Regions from separate parts of the Pectobacterium araliae genome, predicted to be linked through region 1. Evidence: predicted binding sites of a transcription regulator. Region 1 holds the regulator's gene; the other holds the start of a gene.
The links. Region 1 encodes Fur, which represses iron uptake genes when iron is present. Its sites were predicted from a motif close to ATAATAATGAGAACNACTATCAA; they were not measured.

Region 1 (4,834 bases):
CGATATGTATCAGAAAATTCACACCATGAAACAGGTCACTTCTCCCTAGCGTTCACATTTCACCGAGTTGAAAACTCAAAAACCACGCTAACTCATCGGCTAAATACAGAGAATATTTAGCATTCTTGCTATATTTATTAATATAATTTTTCGCACGGATAATACATTATTCTATTTTTATAAATATAAGGTTTTTAATCATAGGGTTGCAAGCGCATGTGCTGCACGACCACGTCCTACGTGCGTTGGCATGGATAGGCGATCAGATGGAAAAGTAATTTGAATGAAATTTCATTTTATTCTTTAACATCAGAAAGCTAAAATTTCCCCTTTAAAATTGTATCGTTTCAGCTGTAAATAGTTATAATTCTTATCTTCCTTTATTAGGAATGTTCCCGCGAAATGTTACAAATTTTCAATTCTATAAAAACATTATCTTTTGTAAGTATTTTAATTCCCACGAATAATAATGTACCGCTCCGTGATTTTTATTCTTCACAAACAAAAGCCTGCTTTTAATTACAAGCGGAATAAATCATAAAATAAAAAGCACATTCATAAAAAATGAAGTACCGTTACAAATGAATAGCCGCCGCTATGTTAAAGAAATATATCCGTAATCTCAGACGATAACATAGACCACATTGATTATAGGGAATTCAGTATCAGTAGAGATATTTTCGTTTTCTTACTTACCTTCGCATTTCACGCGATCTTGATTTACGCCTCCTTACCGATACGAGTTTCTCCCGATGTGAGTGTCTGTTATTATTAACAGATAAATGGGTGAAATATTACACCATACCATTAGGAATCAAGAGGTTATTCAATTCATGGCACTCATCGGAATATTCTTTGGCAGTGATACGGGCAACACGGAAAACATCGCCAAAACGATTCAACAACAGTTAGGCACCGACGTTGCTGATGTTCATGACATCGCCAAAAGCAGCAAAGAAGACCTAGAAGGTTTCGATATCCTGCTGCTGGGTATTCCAACCTGGTATTACGGTGAAGCGCAGTGCGATTGGGATGACTTCTTCCCGTCGCTGGAAGAAGTTGATTTCACGGGGAAATTGGTTGCTTTGTTTGGCTGCGGCGATCAGGAAGACTATGCGGAATACTTCTGTGATGCCATGGGCACCATTCGTGACATTATTGAACCTCGCGGCGCGACGATTATCGGTCACTGGCCAACAGAAGGCTATTACTTTGAAGCCTCTAAAGGACTCGCCGACGACAATCACTTCATCGGCTTGGCTATCGATGAAGACCGTCAGCCTGAACTGACCAGCGAACGTGTAACGACGTGGGTGAAACAAATCAGCGATGAACTGAATCTGAAAGAGTTGGTTGGCTAAGCCATTTTGGCCCTGATAGTTTCGATCAGGGCCAAAATAGTATTGATAGGTAAAACCTTTCATAATAATTGATACATTTTTTTAACTTCTATCAGTAAACCTGTACAATAATCCCATCGGTTTTATACGTGCTTCACTCTTTCTTCATTCATCAACAACGGACTGCGTGTATATCAGTAGTATGAATGGGGACAATATTGTTAACATTCCCTTGTTTTCATTTTGCATACGCGGTTCTATAATTGAGACGCAATTACATTTTTTGAGCCGACCGATGTCATAGGCTAGGCAGCCTCCATTGATAAGTAAGCAACAGGACTAAACCCGCATGACTGACAACAATATCGCATTAAAGAAGGCCGGCCTGAAAGTCACTCTTCCAAGACTGAAAATACTGGAAGTGCTACAGGATCCTGTCTGCCATCACGTCAGTGCGGAAGATTTATATAAGAAACTGATTGATATGGGCGAAGAGATTGGTCTTGCGACCGTCTATCGCGTACTCAACCAGTTTGATGATGCAGGTATCGTAACCCGTCATAACTTTGAAGGTGGCAAATCCGTCTTTGAATTGACGCAGCAGCATCATCACGATCACTTAATTTGCCTCGACTGTGGCAAAGTCATTGAATTCCGCGATGAATCTATCGAAGCGCGTCAGCGCGAGATCGCAGAAAGACACGGCATTAAACTGTCCAACCACAGTCTGTATCTCTATGGGCATTGCAGTGAAGGGGATTGTCGAGAAGACGAAACTCTGCACGATTCCACGCGATAAATCGACCGCATCAAAAAATAAAACCGCCGAGGCGGTTTTATTTTTATCTTCTACCTCGTGGCCTTAGCCTACCCAGGTATCGCGCAGACCAACCGTTCGGTTAAACACCAGATGTTCTGTGTTGGAATAAACACGATCGGCACAGAAGTAACCTTCACGCTCAAACTGATACGCTTTCTCTATTTCTGCCTGTGCCAAACTTGCTTCTACAAAACCTTGCGTAATTTTCAGTGAATCTGGGTTAATCGTCGACAGGAAATCCTCCGCCGCGCCAGGGTTCGCCACACTGAACAAACGATCGTACAAGCGGAATTCCGCTGGAACGCCATGCGCCGCAGAAACCCAGTGGATAACACCTTTCACTTTACGGCCGTCAGCCGGATCTTTGCTCAGCGTTTCCGCATCATAGCTACAGTAGATCGTGGTAATGGTGCCCTGCTCGTCTTTTTCAATGCGCTCGGCTTTGATCACATAGGCATTACGCAGACGCACTTCTTTACCCAACACCAGACGCTTGTACTGCTTGTTAGCTTCTTCACGGAAGTCAGCGCGATCGATGTAAACTTCGCGGCTGAATGCGACCTGACGTGAGCCCATTTCCGGCTTGTTCGGATGATTTGGCATCGCCACAAACTCTTCGTGCTCGGCTGGCAGATTCTCGATCACGACCTTGACCGGATCTAACACTGCCATCGCACGCGGAGCATTTTCATTCAGATCGTCACGGATACAGGATTCAAGCGCCGCCATTTCCACGTTATTGTCCTGCTTCGTTACGCCGATGCGCACACAGAACTCACGGACGGATGCCGCACTATAGCCACGACGACGCAAGCCTGAAATGGTCGGCATACGCGGATCATCCCAGCCTTCAACCACGTTTTCCACTACCAGCTGGTTCAGCTTACGCTTGGACATAATCGCGTATTCGAGATTGAGACGAGAGAATTCGTACTGACGTGGGTGGCAAGGGATAGTGATGTTATCCAGCACCCAGTCATACAGACGGCGGTTGTCCTGGAATTCCAGCGTACACAACGAATGCGTGATCCCTTCCAGCGCATCGGAAATGCAGTGGGTGAAGTCATACATCGGGTAGATGCACCACTTATTACCGGTCTGGTGGTGATCGGCAAATTTAATGCGATACAACACCGGATCACGCATCACGATAAAGGACGATGCCATATCGATTTTTGCACGCAAACAGGCTGTACCTTCAGCAAACCCGCCGTTGCGCATTTTTTCAAACAGCGCCAGGTTTTCCTGCACGGTACGATCGCGGTAAGGGCTATTTTTGCCCGGTGCCGTCAACGTGCCGCGGTATTCACGGATCTGCTCAGGCGTCAGTTCATCAACGTAAGCCAGTCCTTTACCGATCAGCTCAACCGCATAAGCATGCAGTTGATCGAAATAATCAGAAGAATAGCGAACGTCGCCGCTCCATGAAAAACCCAGCCACTCGACGTCACGTTTGATCGACTCAACGTATTCGATATCTTCTTTTACCGGATTAGTGTCGTCAAAACGCAGATTGCACTGCCCCTGATAGTCACGCGCGATACCAAAATTCAGGCAGATAGATTTGGCATGCCCAATATGCAGATAGCCGTTCGGCTCTGGCGGGAAACGCGTCTGAATATGATCATGCTTACCGGAGGCCAGATCTTCATCAATAATCTGACGGATAAAGTTAGTCGGGCGGGCTTCAGCCTCACTCATTCTTCATTCCTCAATGCTAAAACGACGTATAACCGACAATGATCCAACAAGCTACGCTGGGAAACAACCGTTAATTATTCATAACGAAAAAAAGGGGCGAGATTGCTCTCCCCCCCCTTAATGTCATCGACATGACACGGCGTTACACCACCACCGCCATTATATTACGCCTTGTCATACTATTATATTTTGTCATACTCGGCTTTCAGCGCAGTGGCGATCGATTCAGCCTGCGTACCCACGACAATCTGTACGCTTTGTTTATTCAGGCGAATCACACCCGCCGCGCCAAGACGTTTCGCCAGTGCATCATCAACCAGAGAGGAATCAGCCACGTTCAAACGCAAACGCGTGATACAGGCATCGATACCAATCAGATTGGCTTTGCCACCAAGCGCCTGCAAATACCCCTGTGCCAATTCAGCTGTATCGTTTGACTTCTTACCTGAAGATGCCTTAATCACGTCATAGCCATCGGCCTCGCTACCGCTCACTGCCAACTCGCGCCCCGGCGTTAACAGATTGAAACGCGTGATGGTAAAACGGAACACGACATAGTAAATGACGAAGAATACCAGCCCCTGTGCGAGCAGCATGTACCACTGAGTGGCAAGCGGGTTACGCGAAGACAGCACCATGTCCACCAAACCAGCACTGAAACCAAAACCAGCGATCCAATGCATGCTCGCAGCAATAAAGACGGAAACCCCTGTCAGTAACGCATGCAGGAAATACAGCACGGGCGCAACAAACATAAACGAAAATTCCAGCGGCTCGGTGATCCCAGTGAAGAATGAAGCAAACGCTGCCGCCAGCATAATCCCGGCCACTTTGCTTTTGTTCTCAGGGCGTGCGCAGTGGTAAATCGCCAGCGCGGCTCCCGGCAAGCCAAACATCATAATCGGGAAGAAACCCGCCTGATAACGTCCGGTGATCCCCACCAAGGCTTTGCCAGAATCGATAGACTGCTGAC
Region 2 (4,834 bases), 500 kb from region 1:
GACAGCGGCACGGCGGTGCCGTTAATAAAACCCCGTGAACGACCATCGGCGCTAATGACGCGGCGTAGCAGGCACTCGTTGCTGTCATCCAACTGGTTTTCTTCCAGCCACTGACGTGCCGTCGGGGTATCCGCCAGCGCAAAGCGGGCACAAATGTCGGCTCGGGCAGCGCCCGGCCTGACCATGCTGGCGTCAGAGCGATTTCCCAGACATAAGCCGAGGGCATCGATCGCAATCGATTTCCCCGCACCGGTTTCCCCGGTGATAACGCTCATCCCTGACTGAAAATCGATCTCTAATTCGCGCACGATGGCGAAGTTACTTATAGTGAGTTGCGCCAGCATGATGGTTTTCCTGTATGAGAACTGTGTTTACATACAGTATAAACTGGTTTTATATACAGTAAAGTAGATTAATAGAATCTTAGAATAATTTTTTTGACCAGCCGAGTTTTGAACTTAGTGTATTGAAATAACTGTAATTTTCTGGATGAATCAAATTCAGATGATGTTCGCTGCGGCGAATCAGGACTTCTTCGCCCTCTTGCACTGGTAGCGCAATCTGGCTGTCGCAACTGATTTCCAGATCGTTAGTGATGCAAGAAAATTTCAACCGAATGGTGCTGCTACTGTTGATGACCAGCGGGCGGGCAGACAATGTGTGTGGGAACATGGGTACCAGCGAAATGGCTTCCAAAGATGGCGTTAAGATAGGGCCACCAGCGGAAAGCGAATAGGCGGTTGAGCCTGTTGGCGTGGCGATAATCAGGCCGTCTGAACGCTGGGAGAAGGCGAATTTGTCGTCAATATAGACTTCAAATTCAATCATGTGTGCGACTTTTCCGGGGTGAAGCACCACCTCGTTAATGGCGGTACTGATGCTATCGGGCTGGTTTGCGCGGCAAACGTGCGCTTCCAGCATGAAACGCTGTTCGCTCAGGTAATGGCCGTCGAGCACGTCAGAAAGCTGCTGCTGGGCATGATCGGGATCGAGATCGGTTAAAAAGCCGAGATTACCCCGGTTTACGCCGATTACTTTGATGTCATAGCGCGATAGCACGCGTGCTGCGCCCAGCATGTTGCCATCACCGCCGACCACCACGGCCAGATCCGCCTGCTGACCGATGCCGGCAAGGCTCGCTGTCGGTGCGTCTTTCAGGTTAAGTTCCCGCGCAATCTGTTGTTCGATCAGAACGGAGTAACCTTTTTCGGTGAGCCAATGATAGAGCATCTCATGCGTTGCCAACGCCGTTGGGTGGCGCGGGTGGCCGACAATGCCAATACAATTAAACGGCCTGTTCATTGTAAGCGGTGTGTTCATTGCTGTTTTGTCCTCAGCGTGGTGTATCGGCAGCGGTGGGAACCAATATATGACAGGTTCCCTTGAATCCCCGATTTTGATCCCCATAATAAGCAACTAGCGAGATTAATGCTAAACCGCGGAGAATTTCATGAGTAGTAAAGAACAGAAAACGCCTGACGAGCAAGTCCTGGATCAAAAGGAAGCAGCAAAAGGGCAGCAAGCGGATGCCACGCCAGAGACGGCAGACGTAGCTGACCCGCGTGATGCGCGCATCGCCGAACTGGAAACCCAGTTGAGCGAATTGCAACAGCGTGAACGTGACAATATGCTTCGCGTCCGTGCTGAAGCCGATAACGTTCGCCGCCGTGCGGAAATGGATATCGAAAAAGCGCATAAGTTTGCGGTAGAGAAATTTGCCAGTGAAATGCTACCAGTTATCGACAATCTGGAACGTGCGCTGGATATGGCGGACAAAGCCAATGAATCACTGGCTGCGATGATTGAAGGTGTCGAACTGACGCTGAAATCGTTGCTGGATGCCGTGCGTAAGTTTGGCATCGACGTTGTGGGTGATGTGGGTGTGCCGTTTAACCCAGAAGTGCATCAGGCGATGACGATGTTACCTTCGGCCGATCATCAGCCGAACCATGTCATGATGGTAATGCAAAAAGGCTATACGCTGAACGGCCGTTTGCTGCGTCCGGCGATGGTTGCCGTATCAAAAGCACAAGACTGATACACGTACTTTACAACGTATCTTTATTCCGAACCCCATGCCCACCACATGGGGTTTTTTGTTTATATCTTGTTAAGATTTGTTTGATAAAAAAGATGTTTTTTAAGTTTTGAATGACTCATCATCTTTAACTATCAAAAGAATTGGTATCACCACTCTAAATGCACTTGATAATCATTATCGTTTTTGTGAGAGTAATAAAACAACAGTGTTAGAAGGGTCATACTATGCCGGGTAGCCGTGTTATTGAGTCAACAAGCCGTACATCAAGGAAGGTCAAACTTTCTTTGATGGGCCCGGCGTTTATCGCGGCGATTGGTTATATTGATCCGGGTAACTTTGCCACGAACATCCAGTCTGGCGCAGCCTATGGCTATACGTTGTTGTGGGTGGTGGTGTGGGCGAACCTGATGGCGATGCTGATCCAGCTGTTGTCTGCCAAATTGGGGATCGCAACCAGTAAGAACCTGGCTGAGCATATCCGCGATCGCTTCCCGCGCCCGGCCGTTTGGGCATATTGGGTGCAGGCCGAAATTATTGCGATGGCGACCGATTTGGCCGAGTTTATCGGTGCGGCAATTGGTTTCAAACTGCTATTGGGCGTGTCGTTACTGGAAGGCGCGATTCTCACCGCTATCGCTACTTTCCTGATTCTCATGCTGCAACAGCGTGGGCAGAAGCCGTTAGAAATGGTCATCGGCGGGCTGTTACTGTTTGTGGCAGCAGCGTATATTGTCGAACTGGTATTCTCTCAGCCTGAGCTGTCCGCGTTAGCCAAAGGCATGGCAATCCCAAGTCTGCCTACCTCCGATGCCGTGTTGCTGGCCGCCGGTGTGTTGGGGGCGACCATTATGCCGCATGTGATTTACCTGCACTCTTCCCTGACGCAGCATGAGGGCAACCACACCCGTGCCGAGCGTTATTCGGCAACGAAAGTCGATGTCGCGATTGCGATGACCATCGCCGGATTCGTCAATCTGGCGATGATGGCAACGGCTGCGGCGGCGTTCCATTTCAGCGGCAATCAGGATATTGCCGATCTGGATAAAGCCTACCTAACGCTGGAGCCGCTGCTGGGTAAAGCGGCTGCGGTCATTTTTGGTCTGAGTCTGGTGGCGGCGGGTCTGTCTTCTACCGTCGTCGGTACGCTGGCGGGGCAGGTGGTGATGCAAGGGTTTGTGCATTTCCATATTCCACTCTGGGTACGTCGCACAGTGACTATGTTGCCATCGTTTATCGTGATTCTGTCCGGTATGGATCCGACGCGAGTGCTGGTGCTGAGCCAGGTGGTGCTGAGTTTCGGGATTGCGCTAGCGCTGGTTCCTTTGCTGTCCTTCACCGGTAACCGTGAATTAATGGGGACGATGGTGAACGGAAAATGGGTACAGCGCATTGGGCAACTTATTGTTGTACTGGTGGTTTCCCTGAATATGTATCTGCTGATGGATACGATGTTGGGGATATAAAACGGGTGCCACTCAGGTGGCACCATTTCACTATTTACTGGCTTTTCTCAGCTCCGTCACTGGCACGCCGCCGATCCCCCAGTTGTCCGTTTCAACTTCATCAATCACGACCACGGTGGTTTTTGGGTTTTTGTTTAGCACATCAACCAGTAACTGAGTGACGCCTTCAATCAACTGACGCTTTTGTTCAGCGGTGACGCCTTCATTGGTGATTTTGATGTTTACGTATGGCATAGATTCTCCGGTATTAGGGTAGTGGTCGACGGTAGGGGAAGCAAAGCCCTGCCGCGATGAAAAGAGCTGCTGCGCTACACAGGATCGCTGGCGCGACAGCGTTGGTATTCGTCAGGGCGCTGGTGAGCAGTGGGCCAAGAATCTGACCTATGCCATAAGTGAGCGTCACCAGCCCAAGCAGGTTGATACCGTGTGGTGCATGTAGCCGTTTGGCTAAAGGCATCACCAGCGAGGTGGTTCCCATAAAAGTAGCACCAAAGCCGAGGCAGCTGAATATCAATGCCACGGGGGAGTGGTTGAATAGCGTTAACAGGACGCAGCCTCCCTGAATCAGCAGGTTTGCCGTCAAGCAGGGCAAGGTTCCCCAGCGGCTGGCGGCCCATAGCCAGAAAAAACAGCCGGGAATAACCGCCAGCCCAACCAGCGACCATAAATGCAGAGATAAATGCGGTATGCCGAGCGACGTCACCATCAGCGGCAGATAGGTAGCGATGATGATATATCCAAAGCCTGCGAGACCGTACAGCAGCGAGAGCCGTCGCCAACCAAGGTGCGGCGGTTCATCGACATTGACCATGTGTTGCTGCACTACGGTTGATTTATGCGGTGAAAGGATGAGTAAGACGAGTAGCAGTAGCACGGCGATCAGCGCCGCACCCCACCACAATAGCTCGGCGGTGAGGGCGTAATGTTGTCCGATGATGATGTATTCATTGCCTAATACGATTCCTACGCCAACCCCGGCATAGAGCGAAGCGATAACGCGAACATGCCTTGTGTGGTGCAAAATAGTCAAAGAACCGAAAATCATCACCGCCGCGCTGGCTATCCCTGCAATGAAACGAATGATCATGACCAGCGTAGTATGGGTGGTCAGTGCCATCGCGAAGAGCAAAACGCCCGTTGCGGCTGCGGCGATAAACAGCAGGAACACGGGTTGATTGGTTGAGGTGCGACGGCTGAAAGAGAAAAACAGACTGCCGAACAGGTAACCTGCGTAGTTTGCGCTGGCAATATAGGAAAGCTGACCGAAAGTGAAGTGACCTTCCTCCAGCATCACGGGTAGCATCGGCGTATACAAAAAACGCCCCAGTCC

Region 2: a site for Fur is predicted at 2,206-2,228, ahead of AACH44_RS03875 (Nramp family divalent metal transporter). Genes of this name have one in related genera too.

The regions. Positions count from the first base shown of each region.
Region 1 covers NZ_AP028908.1:1,357,466-1,362,299, reverse strand. Annotated here, with positions in the region: gene fldA (flavodoxin FldA) at 834-1,361, shown strand; gene fur (ferric iron uptake transcriptional regulator) at 1,690-2,139, shown strand; gene glnS (glutamine--tRNA ligase) at 2,203-3,861, opposite strand; gene nagE (N-acetylglucosamine-specific PTS transporter subunit IIBC) at 4,044-4,834, opposite strand, start outside.
Region 2 covers NZ_AP028908.1:854,224-859,057, forward strand. Annotated here, with positions in the region: gene recN (DNA repair protein RecN) at 1-344, opposite strand, end outside; gene nadK (NAD(+) kinase) at 424-1,302, opposite strand; gene grpE (nucleotide exchange factor GrpE) at 1,451-2,038, shown strand; gene AACH44_RS03875 (Nramp family divalent metal transporter) at 2,266-3,504, shown strand; gene AACH44_RS03880 (2-hydroxymuconate tautomerase family protein) at 3,535-3,738, opposite strand; gene AACH44_RS03885 (MFS transporter) at 3,752-4,834, opposite strand, start outside.